Cellvibrio sp. PSBB006: one gene and its partner. The protein of the gene in region 2 binds, or shares a complex with, the protein of the main gene of each other region. Links are inferred from orthologs where the notes say so. Each region holds a gene or a part of one and is shown on either strand. Other genes may lie near its edges.

Evidence for each region.
Region 1: the proteins of metK (region 2) and groL are in contact, whole or in part, in a cryo-EM structure (PDB 8P4O), measured with the Escherichia coli proteins. The link is inferred for Cellvibrio sp. PSBB006 from one-to-one orthologs.

The regions. Positions count from the first base shown.
Region 1 is NZ_CP021382.1:1,954,478-1,963,547, forward strand. Bases 3,503-6,367 are described here. They hold groL (chaperonin GroEL), read right to left. Parts: upstream 5,826-6,367; coding sequence 4,179-5,825; downstream 3,503-4,178. Other genes in these bases: sodB (superoxide dismutase [Fe]), read right to left, coding at 3,503-3,929; CBR65_RS08105 (co-chaperone GroES), read right to left, coding at 5,881-6,171. Outside these bases: can (carbonate dehydratase), read left to right, coding at 1-33; CBR65_RS08080 (4a-hydroxytetrahydrobiopterin dehydratase), read right to left, coding at 78-449; CBR65_RS08085 (fumarate hydratase), read right to left, coding at 612-2,132; CBR65_RS08090 (hypothetical protein), read right to left, coding at 2,341-3,111; more of sodB, read right to left, coding at 3,345-3,502; CBR65_RS22270 (thaumatin family protein), read left to right, coding at 7,151-8,743; CBR65_RS08115 (family 16 glycosylhydrolase), read left to right, coding at 8,867-9,070.
Region 2 is NZ_CP021382.1:2,941,788-2,950,781, reverse strand. Bases 4,163-6,951 are described here. They hold metK (methionine adenosyltransferase), read right to left. Parts: upstream 6,240-6,951; coding sequence 5,085-6,239; downstream 4,163-5,084. Other genes in these bases: CBR65_RS12280 (metalloregulator ArsR/SmtB family transcription factor), read right to left, coding at 6,429-6,951; ahcY (adenosylhomocysteinase), read right to left, coding at 4,163-4,870. Also shown: CBR65_RS12310 (uroporphyrinogen-III C-methyltransferase), read left to right, coding at 1-303; CBR65_RS12305 (heme biosynthesis HemY N-terminal domain-containing protein), read left to right, coding at 307-1,548; CBR65_RS12300 (SDR family oxidoreductase), read left to right, coding at 1,707-2,450; metF (methylenetetrahydrofolate reductase [NAD(P)H]), read right to left, coding at 2,480-3,328; more of ahcY, read right to left, coding at 3,470-4,162; more of CBR65_RS12280, read right to left, coding at 6,952-7,439; tkt (transketolase), read left to right, coding at 7,731-8,994. UniProt on the Escherichia coli protein: Catalyzes the formation of S-adenosylmethionine (AdoMet) from methionine and ATP.

The DNA of each region.
Region 1 (9,070 bases), 990 kb from region 2 along the record:
GATCAAGTGCCTGAGCAGTATCGGGTGTATTGATTTAATACGCTTCTGAATAAATGCCCGTGATTAATGACGGGCATTTATTTTTCCCAATCCCGCGCTTCATACAAACGCTCTGTCTTGGCTGCCATCACAAAATCATTTCGATGCAAGCCTTTGATCTTGTGCGTCCACCATTCAACACGAACATTGCCCCATTCCGTCAATAGGGCCGGGTGGTGATTCATACTTTCCGCAAGACGCCCCACCAAATTGGTGAACGCCAACGCCTGGAAGAAATTTTTAAAGGTGTATTCACGCACCAACAGCGGAATGTCCTCTCGCCGAATAACCTGCCACTGCGGGATTTCCTCTTGCAGATCATGGATTTCTTTTTCCGTCAGGCGTGGCGCATCGGCGCGACAGGCTTCGCAGATTTCATCGGCGATCGGTTTATGGGAAGTCGAATTCATTGAAGCCCCCTTTCGTTAGGTATTCATGATGTTTGCAGTGACAGATGCCTTGGGTTGGACTGCATACCCCTGAAAGAGTTTGGTATAGCGGTAGAATCAGCAGTGGCATAAAAAAGCCGGAATAAAATCCGGCTTTTTTATGCATTGGGAAAGTTTGATGCCTTATACGATATTGACCACACCCTCTTCGATCTTCGCTTTCCAGACCTGCGGGCCGGTAATGTGTACCGATTCACCCCGGGAATCCACCGCAACCGTCACTGGCATATCCTTAACGTCAAACTCGTAGATGGCCTCCATACCCAGTTCCGGAAAGCCCAGTACTTTGGAGGATTTGATCGCCTGGGCCACCAGATAGGCAGCACCACCCACAGCCATCAGATACACCGATTGATGATCGCGAATGGCATCAATGGCGGCGGGGCCGCGTTCCGATTTGCCGATCATGCCCAGCAAGCCGGTTTTTTCCAGCATGGTGCGGGTGAATTTGTCCATCCGCGTAGCGGTAGTGGGGCCCGCCGGCCCAACAACTTCATCACGCACCGGATCAACCGGGCCAACGTAATAGATAAAGCGGCCTTTCAGGTCCACCGGCAAGGGTTCGCCTTTCGCCAACAAGTCAGTCATCTTCTTATGGGCGGCATCGCGACCGGTCAGCATCTTGCCAGACAGCAAGATCGTCTCGCCGGTTTTCCAGGTTTGCACCTCTTCCGGAGTTAGGGTATCCAGGTTAACGCGACGCACACCCTCGCCGACTTCCCAGGAAATGTCCGGATAATCTTCCAGCGACGGCGGGGTTTGCAATGCCGGACCTGAGCCATCCAGTGTGAAATGCGCGTGACGGGTAGCGGCGCAGTTGGGGATGATGGCGACGGCTTTGTTGGCGGCATGGGTCGGGTAATCCTTGACCTTCACATCCAGCACCGTGGTTAAACCACCCAGGCCCTGGGCGCCGATACCGAGGCGATTCACCTTGTCATAGAGCTCAATGCGCAACTCTTCCGCGCGATTGCTGGCACCGCGCGCCTGTAGCGCCTGGATATCCACCGGATCAAGCAGCGCTTCTTTGGCCAGCAACATCGCTTTTTCCGCCGTGCCGCCAATACCGATACCGAGCATACCCGGCGGGCACCAGCCAGCGCCCATCTTGGGCACCATCTCCAACACCCAATCCACGACTGAATCCGAGGGATTGAGCATCGCGAATTTGGTCTTGGCTTCAGAACCGCCGCCCTTGGCCGCTACGTGCACATCTACTGTGTTGCCGGGGACGATGTTGTAGTGGATCACTGCCGGGGTATTGTCGCCGGTATTTTTACGAGCGCCGTCCGGGTCCGCCAGAATGGAGGCACGTAAAACGTTATCGGGTTGCATATAGGCGCGGCGCACACCTTCGTTGACCATGTCGGTCAGACTCATTTGCGCATCCCATTGCACATCCATACCCACAGTCACGAAAACGGTAACGATACCTGTGTCCTGGCAAATCGGGCGATGGCCGATGGCGCACATACGGGAATTGATCAGGATTTGCGCCATAGCGTCTTTGGCGGCTTGGTTCGCTTCGCGTTCATAGGCCTGATGAACGGCCTGGATAAAATCGACGGGGTGATAATAAGAGATGAATTGCAGCGCATCGGCAACGCTGTCGATCAGGTCTTGCTGACGAATCACGGTTGGCATAGCAGTTTCTCTGTTAACTGTGTGCGTGAGCTCGATATCAACTCAACGCGGCAGGTTGAAGCTCTGAGGGCTTTTTGGGATGGAATTCGGGCGGCAATTCTACACCAACATAAACAGAATGATGTAGCAAGGTATCCGTCCATGCACCATAAAAAAGGCCGGAAAACGTGAATTTTCCGGCCTCTCATAAGGATTTTCTGCTTGCTGATCAGTTCGCGGGGGCCGCGCCGATGCGCTGCTTGAGCTCCAGGATATCGCGATTGATCGTGCGACGGTAAGCGTCGATAGCCGCGATAGCCTCCTCGTTGGTACGAACCTTTTGCTGCAGTGCCTGCAACGAACTCAGCTGGCCGTCTACCCGGTCAACCTGTTCGGTAAAATCCTGCAAACGCTTGCCCTGCTCTGCAATGCTGAGGACGGCTGAATCAATCTTGGCTATGGCATCGTCAACTGCCGCTTTATTGGCCGCCAACTGCGTATTGAGGCTAGCTGCCGTGGCGTTGGCTTCACTCGCATCTTTTTTGGCAGCGGCCAACTCTTTGGCCAGACTGGCGATATTTTCTTTATTGGCGGCAATCGCCTTGCGGTTTACATCATTCGAAATACCCCACAATTTGCGGATCTCTGAGTCTACCCACTTAAGCTTGGCATCCACCTGCGTAAGCGATTGGCTGGATTCGTCCGAGGTTACGCTCAAACGCCCTTCCAGATCAGCAATACGGGCCTCAGCCTGCTGCAGCAGAGCCTGGGCCTCCGTTAATTTCCAACCAAAGAAGCCCCCGATAGCCACACCAGCCAATGCCAGCAAGAGCGCGATGATTGCTAGTGGACTGGTGCCTGATGACGGAGCTGGCGCGGGAGCCGCAGGCGTCTGTGGGCGAGAGGGTCGAGAGGTATCTACCGCTGCACGGCGCGTGATAGGTTCATCGCGCTCGGGTACAGAGGCATGACCAGACAAGGTTGGTTCTTTACGTTCCATAATCTGCGATTACCCGGGGGAAACTGATGATGAAGCCCGCCAATAGCAGCAAGCCAAATAAAGGCTGCATTTTATAGCAGGTATGGCGGGGGAAAAAAAGTTGAACGACAAATTACATATCAGGATGTTAACTGGTAATACCCTATATTTACCGCCGTAAGACACTGACGACACAGTCTGGTTGCAAAAAAAATCAGGCCCGAAAGCCTGATTTTTTATCACACCCGAAACGCTTATTCAGCGTATTTGGCGTTAACAAATTCCCAGTTAACCAAAGACCAGAAAGCATTCAGGTAATTGGGACGAGAATTGCGATAGTCAATGTAGTACGCATGCTCCCACACATCCACTGTCAGGATGGCTTTGACAGAAGCGTCTGTCAGCGGAGTTTGCGCATTGCTGGTGTTAACGATAGCTACACTGCCATCGGCTTTCTTTACCAACCAGGTCCAGGCAGAACCAAAATTATTGATAGCCGAGTTGGTGAACTCTTCCTTGAACTTATCGAAGGAGCCAAATGCCTTGTTGATGGCTTCAGCTACGGCACCGGTGGCTTCGCCGCCGCCATTAGGGCTCAGGCAATTCCAATAGAAGGTGTGGTTCCATATTTGTGCAGCGTTGTTGAATACGCCACCGGAAGAAGTCTTGATGATGTCTTCCAGGCTCTTGCCTTCGTACTCGGTACCGGGAACCAAGCCATTCAACTTGTCCACGTAGGTTTTGTGGTGTTTACCGTAATGGTATTCCAGGGTCTCGGCAGAGATGTGCGGAGCCAAGGCATCTTTTGCGTAAGGAAGTGCAGGTAATTCAAAAGCCATAATCATTCTCCTTAAGAAGACGTAATCTCAAAATTTCACTTAGCGATTGGCCAAGCACACGAATGTCGCAAAGCGCCAGTTTACAAAGGGCGTAAAGCCTGCTGGCTGTTAGAATTTTTCTGGAAACGAAAGCGGCCCCGAAGGGCCGCCAGTATAACTCACTTCTGTTGCTCGTTAATGCCAGTCCATACGGGTTTGTATGACACAGCACTCACGGCAGAAGACAGCGAATTAATGCTCATGGGCAAATTACATCATGCCGCCCATGCCACCCATTCCGCCCATGCCACCCATATCTGGTGCAGCAGGCTTATTGTCTTCCGGCAGGTCAGCGATCATGGCTTCGGTAGTAATCATCAAACCAGCGATTGAACCGGCTGCTTGCAGTGCAGTACGGGTCACTTTAGCCGGGTCGAGAATACCCATCTCCAGCATATCGCCGTATTCACCAGTCGCCGCGTTGAAACCGAAGTTACCGCTGCCTTGTTTAACCTTGTCAGCCACCACAGAAGGCTCATCACCGGCGTTGGCGACGATTTGACGCAAAGGCGCTTCCATCGCACGACGGGCAATACCGATACCGGCGTTTTGATCTTCGTTGTCGCCTTTGAGGTCTGCAATAGCAGCAACGGCGCGAATCAACGCAGTACCACCGCCGGGAACCACGCCTTCCTCTACCGCAGCACGGGTAGCGTGCAGAGCATCTTCCACGCGCGCCTTCTTCTCTTTCATTTCAATTTCAGTAGCGGCACCGACTTTGATTACCGCAACACCGCCAGCCAGTTTGGCAACGCGCTCTTGCAGTTTTTCACGGTCGTAATCAGAGGTAGTTTCTTCGATTTGCACACGGATTTGCTGAACGCGCGCTTTAATCTCGTCAGCTTTACCAGCACCGTCAACAATCACAGTGTTTTCTTTGTTCATGGTGACGCGCTTGGCGGTACCCAAATGCTCCAGGGTTGCGCTTTCCAGATCCAGACCCACTTCTTCAGAAATCACAGTAGCGCCAGTCAGCACAGCGATGTCTTGCAACATGGCCTTACGACGGTCGCCGAAGCCAGGCGCTTTACACGCAGCCACTTTCACAATGCCACGAATGTTGTTCACAACCAACGTCGCCAGCGCTTCGCCTTCAACGTCTTCAGCAACGATTACCAGCGGCTTACCGGCTTTGGCAACACCTTCCAGCACGGGCAGCAACTCACGGATATTAGAGATTTTCTTGTCAACCAACAGGATGTATGGGCTGTCTTGTTCAACGCTCATGCTGTCCTGGTTGTTGATGAAGTAAGGAGAGAGGTAACCACGGTCGAATTGCATACCTTCTACCACGTCCAGCTCATTGTCCAAGCTGGTGCCTTCTTCCACGGTGATCACACCTTCTTTGCCCACTTTTTCCATGGCTTCGGCGATCAGGCCACCGATTGACGTGTCGCTGTTGGCAGAGATGGTGCCGACTTGAGAGATAGATTTGCTGTCAGCACAAGGCTGGGCGATTGACTTGACGTGAGCCACAGCAGCGGTGATGGCTTTGTCGATACCGCGCTTCAGGTCCATCGGGTTCATGCCCGCCGCAACAGACTTCAGACCTTCGTTCACAATGGCTTGGGCCAGTACAGTCGCGGTGGTGGTACCGTCACCAGCGTCGTCAGACGCGCGTGAGGCCACTTCTTTCACCATTTGCGCGCCCATGTTTTCAAACTTGTCTTTCAGGGTGATTTCCTTGGCTACGGAAACACCGTCTTTGGTCACAGTAGGTGCGCCGAAAGATTTTTCCAGAACAACGTTACGCCCTTTTGGGCCCAGGGTTGCTTTAACGGCGTCAGCCAGGATGTTTACACCGACAACCATACGTTGACGAGCGCTATCACCAAATTTCACTTCTTTTGCAGACATTTTCCAATTCCTTCAAATTCGTTCAACAGAGGGTTTGTGACAGGCAAGGAGCGGTTTACAACAGCACAGCCTTGATGTCGCTTTCGTTGAGGATGACCAGCTCTTCGCCGTCGATTTCAATCGTGTCGCTACCGGCATATTTGCCGAACACCACCACATCACCCACTTTCACGTCCAACGGACGCAATTCACCACTTGCCAATACACGGCCATTACCCACGGCCAAGACTTCGCCCTGGTTTGGCTTTTCTTTTGCAGAACCGGGCAGAACGATACCGCCAGCGGTTTTTTTCTCTTCTTCTTTGCGGCGAACCACAACACGGTCATGTAAAGGACGAATTTTCATGAGCTCATTTCTCCAACAAGCAGTTAAACACGGAAATTTAGCCGGGATTCCCCCGAGTGATTGCCTATATAGCGACAGTGTCAGCTATTTCAAGGGGTAAATTCCCGGTGAAAAGAGACTGAAAACTGCCACCAGAACCACCTGGCCAACTTACTGCGAAAGCCGGTCAGGCAGCGGTAAAGCAGTGCCCCAGAAGTGGGGTTCAGCAGCGGGATTTCAACTGCCTTGATACAAATAAAGTTACTTCCTGCCATGCCATTACTCATCGCTTGAAGAACTGGCGAAAAAACAGACAGAAAATCCGCCCACCCTCCCGGTGCGAAGCATCCGGCCAACCCAGCAATATGGCGCAAAAATCATTAATTGGGTGTGCAGCTACCTTCACCCGTGGCAGTTTTTGTCCCTGGACATTGATCACGGGGCGTCCCACTTTTCTGTTGGCTCATCAAAAATAGTGGCAAGTGCATCTGAACACACCTACACCGGTTTTAGAAAAACAGATAATTTTTTCTATCTCATTCTATGGCTGAGGTCGTGTGCTCTGGTAACACTTCACTTCCGAAGGTAACTGTGAATCACACCACTCTATGACTTCTGTCACATTGCGTCGTTTTTAAACAGCCAAAACTTCTATAAAGAATGGCTGAAATTATTTTTACCACTTTATTCGCAATCCAATAATTTCCGCTCCCACTTTCCACTTTAAAGTGGGAGTCCGGCGGTATTGCGAAAGATTTTTTTTTGTCCAATCATCAGCAAGTTTGCTGAATAGCAAGCCTTGTTTGCTCCGCAGATTTTCCGGTTCTTGTAAGTTGTCCCAGAGCCTTCCTGTTATCAAAACACCGTCCAGCAAGGATGTTTTTCTGTCTCGACACGGGATTTATGTCGTGCCGTGCGCGGTGTGTTTTTATAAAAAGCAATGATTCGGTCGTAAAGATTTCGAGGTAGAAAAATTAACCCATAGAGGAGCCCGAGAAAGATGAATACCATTTCCCGCTTCAGGAATTTACTCCACCCGTCCCGCAGATTCATATCGTTATTGTGTTTTCTAACCTTGCTGGCAAGCTTTTTTTGTCAGTTCGCATCAGCGCAACAATCCGGTTATACCGTCACCTCATCGTCCAGTGTGCGTTTTTATGTGAACGGTGCGCCCTGGGCCGATATTCATTACACCGTTAACGGTGGCGTTCAGCAAAATATTCGCATGAGCGCGAGCGGCACCAACCACACCTATAATTTGACGGGGCTGAACACCGGCGCCGTGGTGCGTTATTTCTTTACGATCGGCAACAACAGTGGCGGCGCCACTGATACGGCCTGGACGCAATTTACCTTCAACGGCACAACACCGCCGCCCACCAGCGGTGTTGTACGTTTATTTGAGCACTGCAATTACGGGGGTGTGTCCGCCGGACTGGGTGTCGGTAGCTATACGATGAACCAGTTGATTGCATTGGGTATCAACAACGATTTTGTTTCTTCGTTACAAGTATCCAGCGGCTACCGCGCCATCCTTTACCAACATCACAATTTCACCGGCAGTTCAGTGGTCAAGACAGCCAATGATTCCTGCCTGGTTGACGACAGCTTTAATGACCAGGTGAGCTCGATTGTTATTGAAGCCGTGAATAACTCTGGCACGCCCGGCACCGCCAACGGCACTCACAAACGTCTCAAGATTATCAACGGTTGCGGCGACCCGATGTGGGTCCAATGGCTCACCGCGCCTGGCGTAACCTTCAATGCACCCAACCGCCATCGCCTCGCCAGCCTCGGCAGTTTTATTGAATACGACATTCCCGATAAGGGGCTGCCAGCCATGCGTTTCTGGCCCGGCTTCGGTTGCGATGGTAATGGTCACAATTGTCGTGTCGGTGCCAGCGGCGGTCCGGCCAACCTGGGCTTCACTTGCCCACCCGGCGGCTGTGCCCCACCTATCGATTCCAAGTTTGAAGCGACGTTTGGCTGTATTCCCGGTGTGACCGATGCGCAGTGTTACCAGAATCCGTCAGCGCCTGGCCAACCCTTGGGGCGTGGTGACTGGTGGAATTCGAGCATGGTGGATGGCTATACCGTGCCGATGAAAGTTGTGGTCAACGGCCATTGTCCGGTTGGGCCGCAACCGGCGCCGGTATTTGGCCCTGGCGGTCCGCAAGGTGGGGTCATCGATTGCTCGACGTTGCGGGTATCGGATTGCCCGGTCAACGAAAACCTGAGCACCAACGGACAATTCCCACAGCTGGCTAACGTCAATCTCACCGTCACCAATCCCACGACGGGTGCCGTCGCAGGCTGTTATTCACCAGCCGCCAAACTGACCTTCAGCCATTGGGCGAACGGCTTCCAGACTTATGCTCCGGATGCGCCCCAGGCACGCATGTATACCTGCCCCACCCCGCCCATTTCTCCGGAGCAATGCAGCGCGGGTCCGGCAGACAGCACCGCGTATCGCAACATGATCCACTCTCATTGCGAAACTTACGCTTATGCCTACGACGACGGGTACGGTTTATCCAGTTGCCCGGCAGCAACCAACTTGAAGTACGAGGTGACCTTTTACTGCCCTCGTTAAACGAATATGCCGCTCCCGGTGCCAAGTCGGGAGCGGCATTTGCAAGTGCCGGGCTGACAACCGGCTATTAACCTGACCTCCGTCTGGCACGGAGGTTTTTCACTACAACAAAGGATAAAAACAATGTGCCTATTGCATAAACCTTTCGGTCGTTTTTTATCGGTATTGGGTTTTGCGTTTTTCGCATGTCTTTCCATCAACGCTAATGCTGTGGTTTTCCAGGCAGAAAGCTACAACGCGTTTTACGATACAACACCGGGCAATACCGGCGGTGCGTTTCGCAACGATGCCGTCGATATCGAGCCCACCACAGACAACGGCGGCGGC
Region 2 (8,994 bases):
CTCGCCCCGGACAATCAGATTTATCTCAAACAAAACATGCGGTTGATGCTGGAACAGGCCCAGGCCGCGCTCTTGCGTGAAGAAGCGCAGGTTTATCAATCCAGTTTGCAAAAAGCCCAGGAGTGGTTAAAAACCTACTTCCCGCTCAACCCTCAATCCGTTGCGGCGCAAGCCGAACTGGCAGATTTGCAGAACGTGATCATCACTCAATCCCTGCCGAATTTTGCAGAGTCTACCGAGTTGTTGAAAGCTTACATCGAGCGTAAACATACCAAAGCAGCTTCACGGCGTGGAGGCAAGTAACCAATGAAAAAGTTGTTATTCATTGTTGTTGCCCTGTTTGCATTCGGTCTGTGGGTGATGTTCAGCCCACCGGAAGACGGCGGCTATATGCTGATTGCCTTCGGCAGCAAAACCTTTGAGATGAGCTTATGGTTTGCGGCGCTGGTGTATATTGTCAGTATCTTAGTGATATGGTTGGCGGCGCGTTTGCTGTTCGGCAGTTTCTATATCGTGCGGAATTTTTCTGAGTACATGAGCTTCGGTGGTAGCGAGCGCGCACAAAAACGTACTGCCAGCGGATTGGTAGATTACATCGAAGGCAATTGGTTACAGGCACGTAAAAAATTATTGCGCGCTGCACCCAAAGTCGATGCACCGCTTATTAATTATCTCGCCGCTGCGCGCAGCGCTTACGAATTAGGTGATCGTGCGGAAGCCGAAAAATTACTGACAATCGCCAGTGAAACCGGACCCGATGCGGAACTGGCTGTGGCCTTGACCCGCGCGCGCATGGAATTATCCAGCAAACAATACGATCAATGCCTGATGACCTTGTTGCGCATTAAAGGCAAGGCACCGCAAAACCCGGTGCTGCTGGATTTGTTGTGCGAGGTTTATATTGCCCGCCAGGATTGGGACTCGTTGCACGGCATTATTGATCGCCTGCGCAGTTACAAGATTCGCTCGCCGGAAGACTTGGCGCAGTTGGAGCTGACTATCCATCGCGAACGTTTGAAGAAAATTGGCGAAGAAGTCCGTTTGTTATTACAAGGTGATCGCTTGCCAAAACTGCGCGCTGCCTGGGAGCGTGTGCCGGCGTATTTGCAAAAAGATAATGACATGATCGATGTCTATGCGCGGCAGCTGGCGATAAATTTTGAAGACCAGGAAGCTGAAAGTCTGGTGCGTAAAGCACTGAGCAAGGAATGGCATCCGGGGTTGGTGCATTTATACGGCCTCCTGCGCGGCCGCGATCCGCGTCAACAACTGACAACGGCGGAGGCCTGGCTTAAACAACATCCGCGCGACGCGGTGCTGTTGTTAACACTGGGGCGCTTGTGCTTACGCAATGAAATCTGGGGCAGCGCGCGGGATTATTTCAACGAAAGCCTGCGCGTCAAGCGCGACCCGGAAACCTTTGCTGAATTGGCACGCTTGCTGGAAAGCCTGGGCGAAACCCAGCGCAGCAGCGACTACTACCAGCAAGCATTGGGTATGGCTGCGTTGGGATTGCCGGAATTACCGCAGCCGAAAACCCGCGTGTAATGCTAATACCGGGAGGTGTCGGATTAGCCCGCAGGGCGTAATCCGACACCCCTCCAATTCTCCCCCAATGCTGTAACCCAACCTTTCCCCATTAACTGTCACTATCCTCATCGCGACACTGAAGTAAAATTCATCAAATTTTTCTCAAGGACGCAAACATGGAAAAAAATATCATCATCACCGGCGGCAGTCGCGGCATAGGCGCCGCCACCGCATTATTGGCAGCCGAACAGGGCTACAACGTCGGCATCACCTATCGCGAGCAAGAGGCCGCCGCCCACGCCATAGTGACGCAAATAAATCAAAAAGACGGCAAGGCCGTAGCCGTGCAAATGGACGTGAGTAAAGAAGCGGACATCGTGCACGCCTTTACGCAATTCGATAAACAATTGGGTCGGGTCACGGCATTAGTGAATAACGCGGGCACGCTTAAACAAGGACGTGTAGTGGACACCAGTGCGGCCTATCTCGAACAATTATTTGCCACCAATGTGATCGGCAGTTTTATCTGCGCTCGCGAAGCCATCAAGCGTATGTCCACTGCTCGCGGCGGGCAGGGCGGAGGAATCGTGAATGTGTCCTCCATTGCTGCGCGCCTGGGATCAGCCAATGAATACGTTGACTATGCTGCAACGAAAGGTGCGATTGATACCTTCACCATCGGTCTGGCCAAGGAAGTGATTGATGAAGGCATTCGTGTCAATGCGGTCAGGCCGGGATTGATTCATACCGATATTCATACAAGTGGTGGTGAACCGGGACGTATTGAGCGATTAAAGAATTCTCTTCCAATGAAGCGCGGTGGCTACCCTGAAGAAGTCGCGCGCGCAATTTTGTGGCTGCTATCAGATGACGCGTCTTACTCAACCGGTGTTTTATTGGATGTGTCAGGCGGGCGCTGATGAGGTTTGGCCCCATCAGCGTGATGAAATTATTCGGTAGGAATTAACCCGAGATTGCTGACAATTTGCGCCGTAGGTTCGGTCTGGTTCATGGTGTAGAAATGCAAGCCGGGCGCGTCATTTTCCAGCAGCACTTCGCACAACTCGCTCACCAGATCCACGCCAAAACTTTTCAGGCTGGCATCGTCATCACCGAAATTTTCCAGGGCTTTACGCAACCAGCGCGGAATTTCGGCGCCGCAGGTATCGGAAAAGCGGGTCAGATTGCGGTAGTTGATAATCGGCATAATGCCGGGGTAAATCGGTTGATCGATACCGGCTTTGTGACACTGCTCCATAAAATAAAAATAGGAGTCCGGGTTAAAGAAGTATTGGGTAATACCGCTGTTGGCACCCGCGTCAAACTTGCCTTTTAAATAGCGAATATCATCGCTGTAACTTTTGGCTTGCGGATGAATTTCCGGGTAGGCCGCCACTTCCAGATGAAAATGATCGCCGAAGTGTTTGCGGATAAAGGCCACCAGTTCATTGGCATACACCAACTGATAGGCACCGCCGACACCGGAAGGCATATCGCCGCGCAAGGCAACGATGCGATCGACACCAGCCGCTTTATAATCCTGCAATAATTCCAGGATGGTTTCTTCATCGTCACCGCCAAAAGATAAATGCGGTGCGGTGGCAATGCCCGCTGATTTAAAGCTGGTCACAATGCCTTTGGTATTATCGCGCGTCGAACCCCCGGCACCGTAGGTAACGGAAAAGAAATCCGGCGCGAAGCTATTGAGCTGATCGCGCACATGAATGAGTTTTTGCTTGCCTTCCGGGGTCTTCGGCGGAAAAAACTCAAAACTTAAACGTGGCTGAGAGTCTGTCATATTGTTGTTCTGCAATGTGGTTGTAGGTCGGATTAGCGCAGCGTAATCCGACAAGGTTGGTCAATGTGGCCGATCAACTTTTCGTTGTGCATTGTCGGATTACGCTGCGCTAATCCGACCTACGGGTACACGAGTTTTACATTAGTATTTATAACTTTCGGGCTTGAAGGGGCCTTCTGTTTCCAAACCGATATATTCGGCCTGTTGCGCCGTCAGTTTGGTAATCACGCCACCAAAACCTTCCACCATATCTTTGGCCACTTCTTCATCCAATTTTTTCGGCAGCACGCGCACGTACAAATGCTCTGTTTTTTGGTCTGCCGGCAGATCCGCAAATTTTCGTTCGTACAAATACATCTGTGCCAATACCTGGTTCGCAAAGGAACCATCCATAATGCGCGACGGATGACCGGTTGCATTGCCAAGGTTCACCAGACGACCTTCGGACAAAATAATCAAATGATCATTGGTCGCCTTATCGCGATACACCTTGTGCACCTGCGGTTTCACTTCTTCCCACTCCCAATGCTTGCGCATATACGCGGTATCAATCTCGCTGTCGAAGTGCCCGATGTTGCACACCACTGCACTGCGCTTTAATGCACGCAACATAGCCGAATCACACACATTCACATTACCAGTTGTGGTAACCACCAGGTCAGTCGTACCCAAAACAGTGTGATTAATATCTTCATACTTGCCGGTGTTGATGCCATCGTTGTACGGCGATACTACCTCAAAACCATCCATACACGCCTGCATGGCGCAGATCGGGTCGATCTCAGTGACTTTAACAATCATGCCTTCCTGACGCAGCGACGCCGCCGAGCCTTTACCCACATCACCGTAACCAATCACCAGCGCTTTCTTGCCCGACAATAAATGGTCAGTGCCGCGCTTGATCGCATCATTCAAACTGTGGCGGCAACCATACTTGTTATCGTTCTTACTCTTGGTAATGGAATCATTCACGTTAATCGCCGGCACCTTCAAGGTACCTTTCTTCAACATGTCCAACAAACGGTGAACACCGGTTGTGGTTTCCTCAGAAATCCCATGAATGCTATCCAGCATCTGCGGATACTTCTCATGGATAACCTGCGTCACATCACCACCATCATCCAGAATCATATTCGCCGCCCAAGGCTTACCATCCTTCAAAATGGTCTGCTCAATACACCACCAAAATTCCTCTTCCGTCTCACCCTTCCACGCAAACACCGGAATACCCGCCGCCGCAACCGCCGCCGCCGCATGATCCTGCGTCGAAAAAATATTACACGACGACCAACGCACCTCAGCACCCAGCTCGATCAATGTCTCAATCAACACAGCCGTCTGAATCGTCATGTGAATACAACCAATAATCTTCGCATCCGCCAACGGCTTGCTGTCCTTATACTTACGACGCAACGCCATCAACGCCGGCATCTCACCCTCAGCAATCTCAATCTCCTTACGACCCCAATAAGCCTCCTTCTGGAATTGTTCGGTAGTCTTTGCAGCGACTTTATAGTCAGTAAAATTTGCAGCGATATTCATAATAAAATCCTGTGTTTGCCTGGCCGTCGTTTGCCACCAGTTTTGTCTATTAATTGCGGTTATCGATGTTTTGAAAAGTAAACTAATCTTCGATGCTAAGTTGGAGTCGGTTCAAAGGTTTGAAACCATCACCGACACGGATGTCGGTGTTGAGCCCCCAAGGATGGGTTCACGGCGTGTTTCAAACCTTTGAACCGATTTCAACGCCACCCAACTACAAATACTTCTTCAAAGCATCCGCCTTGTCAGTTTTCTCCCAAGTAAACTCCGGCAACTCCCGCCCAAAATGCCCATACGCCGCCGTTGCCCGATAAATTGGCCGCTTCAAATCCAACATCTCAATCAACCCACGCGGCCGCAAATCAAAATGCTCACGCACCAACTTCACAATCTCCGCATCTGGCAACCTACCCGTACCAAATGTATTAATCGAAATCGACGTCGGCTCCGCCACACCAATCGCATAACTCACCTGAATCTCACAACGATCAGCCAAACCCGCCGCCACAATATTCTTCGCCACATAACGACCCGCATACGCCGCCGAACGATCCACCTTCGACGGGTCCTTACCGGAAAACGCACCACCGCCATGCCGCGCCATACCACCGTAGGTATCCACAATAATTTTACGGCCCGTCAAACCACAATCACCCACCGGACCACCGATAATAAATTGCCCGGTTGGATTAATGTGATACTGCGTATCCGCATGCAACCATTCGGCGGGCAACACCTGATTGATAATTTCCTCGCGCACCGCTTCACGAATATCCGACTGCTTTACATCCGGCGAATGCTGCGTCGACAACACCACCGCATCCACCGCTATCGGCTTGCCGTTTTCGTAACGCAAGGTCACCTGACTTTTTGCATCCGGACGCAACCAGGGCAACACATTCTGTTTACGCAAATACGCCTGGCGCTCTACCAAACGATGCGCAAAATAAATCGGCGCAGGCATCAACACATCAGTCTCGTTGGTGGCATAACCAAACATCAAACCCTGATCACCCGCGCCCAGATCCTTACTGTCCGCTTCATCCACACCCATGGCGATATCAGAAGACTGTTTGCCGATTGCATTCAACACTGCACAGGACGCACCATCAAAACCCACATCACTGGAGTTGTAACCAATGTCGAGGATGACCTGACGAATCAAATCCTCCAGATCCACATAAGTCGATGTGCGCACCTCACCGGCCACAATCGCCATACCGGTTTTCACCAGAGTTTCTACGGCAACGCGCGCGTTCGGATCATCTTTCAGGATCGCATCCAGCACCGCATCGGAAATTTGATCCGCCATCTTATCGGGATGGCCTTCAGAGACAGACTCAGATGTAAAGACGGAATACTCAGACATAGTGTTTTCCTTAAAAAATATTAAATGTACATTTTTTTCATGCGGGCACTGAGTTCAGGTGGATAAGGCGTAGTAGTCAAAACCCTCGCGTCAGGGATGACGTGAGGGAGCTACAGGGATGTATCCACGCGTTTTTGACTACTACGCCTTATCCACCTGAACGATCTCTTGCAGAGCGCTCAGCCTTTTTTAAAAATTTGCTTGCCTAAAAAACTGCCGCAACTGAATTTGAAAACCATTGCGCAACGCAAAATAAACACTCTGGCCTTCATCCAGCCCCGCCGCCTTTGCCCAACGGGTAAAATCCTGCGGCTCAAAACCCTGCCACAAATCACCACAAGCGTCGCGCGCCCAAACTTGCTCATGACGACATAAATCCGCGACCAACAACGCGCCGCCTGGTGTCAGCGCCTTACTTAAATCTGCAAAAATATCGGCGGGCGAAGGCGTATGGTGCAACACCATGTTGACCACGATGCAATCCGCCAACACCTTGTGCTCGTGTAATGAACGGGTGTCACCAAGAATAAATTCAATATTGCGCAGATTTTTTTCGGTGGCATAACAGCGCGCTTTTTCCAACATAGTTGCAGCGTTATCCAGCGCGACCACCTGTTTAAAACGCTGTGACAACACCGCCAGAAATTCCCCTTCACCGGGGCCTACTTCAAGCACCAGGTGCCTGTCGGGCAAAGGCGTGCTGTTGAGCAACTGGGTCATCTGCTCGGCATACACCGGATAGCTCGCAATCAAATCCTGCTGCGCACGAAATTTATGTGCGTTCTCGCTGAAGAATAATTGCGCAGCCTCGCTACGTTCGTGATGCAGTTGTTGCAACTGCTGCGCAACAGCCGCAGACACAGGTTGTTGATCAATTGTGGCAAACAATTGTTGCTGTAACGCGCTGAGCGAATGGTCTGGCGCAAAAAATGCGCGACGATAAAAGATGGAATTGCCTTCACGGCGAGAGGTCAACAAACCGGCGCTGGTCAACACCTTTAAATGGTGGCTCATGCCGGACTGCTTGATCGAAAAAATCTGGCACAGCTCCAGCACGCCAAATGAATCCTGGGCCAGTACACGCAAGATATCGAGCCGCAAAGGATCACCCGCCGCTTTAAGTAAACCGGCGAGTTGGTCGAGGCTGGCCTCGTTGGTGCCTTCATCCGGGGCATCAGGAGCTTTTTGAAGTTGATTCATGCCCGGCAGTCTAGCAGGATGCATTATCTATATCAAAATTTTTTGATATAGATAATGGTAAATGTGACTATTTGACGATAAAGTGCGCTTCCCTGCCGATCTTGCCTTTACGGGCGGCGGCGGCTGAGAGAGAATGTCGCCCCATTTTGTCCGATGAAAGAACTTCTCATTTGTCGGAGCAGCCTCATCGGGCTGAAGACTTGCCGGCGATAGATAAATCAAAGGTCCGCCAGAGACCGACTCTCAGATAACAGCAATCAACGACATACTCATCAAGGAGCATTCAGTCTCATGCCTTCTCGTACCGAACTTGCCAATGCCATTCGCGTCCTCAGTATGGACGCCGTTCAGAAAGCCAACTCCGGCCACCCCGGCGCGCCGATGGGGATGGCAGATATTGCCGAAGTCCTGTGGAACGACTTCCTGAAACACAACCCCAAGAACCCCAACTGGGCTGATCGCGACCGCTTTGTGCTGTCCAACGGCCACGGCTCCATGCTGATTTACTCCTTGTTACATCTGACCGGCTACGACCTGCCGATGGATCAACTCAAGCAATTCCGCCAGCTGCACTCGGCGACCCCGGGTCACCCGGAGCGCGGTTACACCCCCGGTGTTGAAACCACTACCGGTCCGCTGGGCCAGGGTATTGCTAACGCCGTGGGTATGGCGCTGGCGGAGAAAACCCTGGCGGCACAATTCAACCGCGAAGGTCACGATGTCGTTGACCACTACACCTACTGCTTCCTCGGTGACGGTTGCATGATGGAAGGCATCTCCCATGAAGCCTGTTCATTGGCCGGCACCCTGGGCCTGGGGAAATTGATGGCCTTCTATGACGACAACGGCATCTCAATCGACGGCCATGTCGAAGGCTGGTTTACCGACAACACCCCGCAGCGTTTTGAAGCCTACGGCTGGCATGTCATCCCCGGTGTTGACGGCCACGACAGCAATGCGGTGCGCGCTGCTATCGAAGCCGCCCGTGCAGAAACCTCCAAGCCGACATTGATCTGCTGCAAGACTGTGATCGGTTTTGGTTCGCCGAACAAACAAGGCTCACACGATTCCCACGGTTCTCCGCTGGGCAATGATGAAGTGGCACTGGTACGGAAAACCCTCAACTGGAATCACGAACCTTTTGTGGTACCGGAAGAAATCTATGCGGGCTGGAATGCGGTAGAAAAGGGCGCTAGCGCTGAACAAGCCTGGGCCGACAAAATGGCTGCTTATAAATCTGCTCATCCTGACTTGGCTGCCGAGTTTGATCGCCGCGTCGTTAAAGGTGATTTGCCCGCAGACTTCGCTGCAAAAGCGGAAGCCTTTATTGCCGAGTGTCAGGCCAAGGGCGAAAAAATTGCCAGCCGTAAAGCCTCACAAAATGCTATCGCCGCTTACGCTGCCTTGCTGCCGGAATTGCTCGGTGGTTCAGCGGACCTGGCCGGTTCTAACCTTACTCTGGTCAAGACCTCTAAAGGTGTGACCGCCGAAGATGCGAGCGGTAACTACATTTATTACGGCGTGCGCGAATTCGGTATGAGCGCCATCATGAACG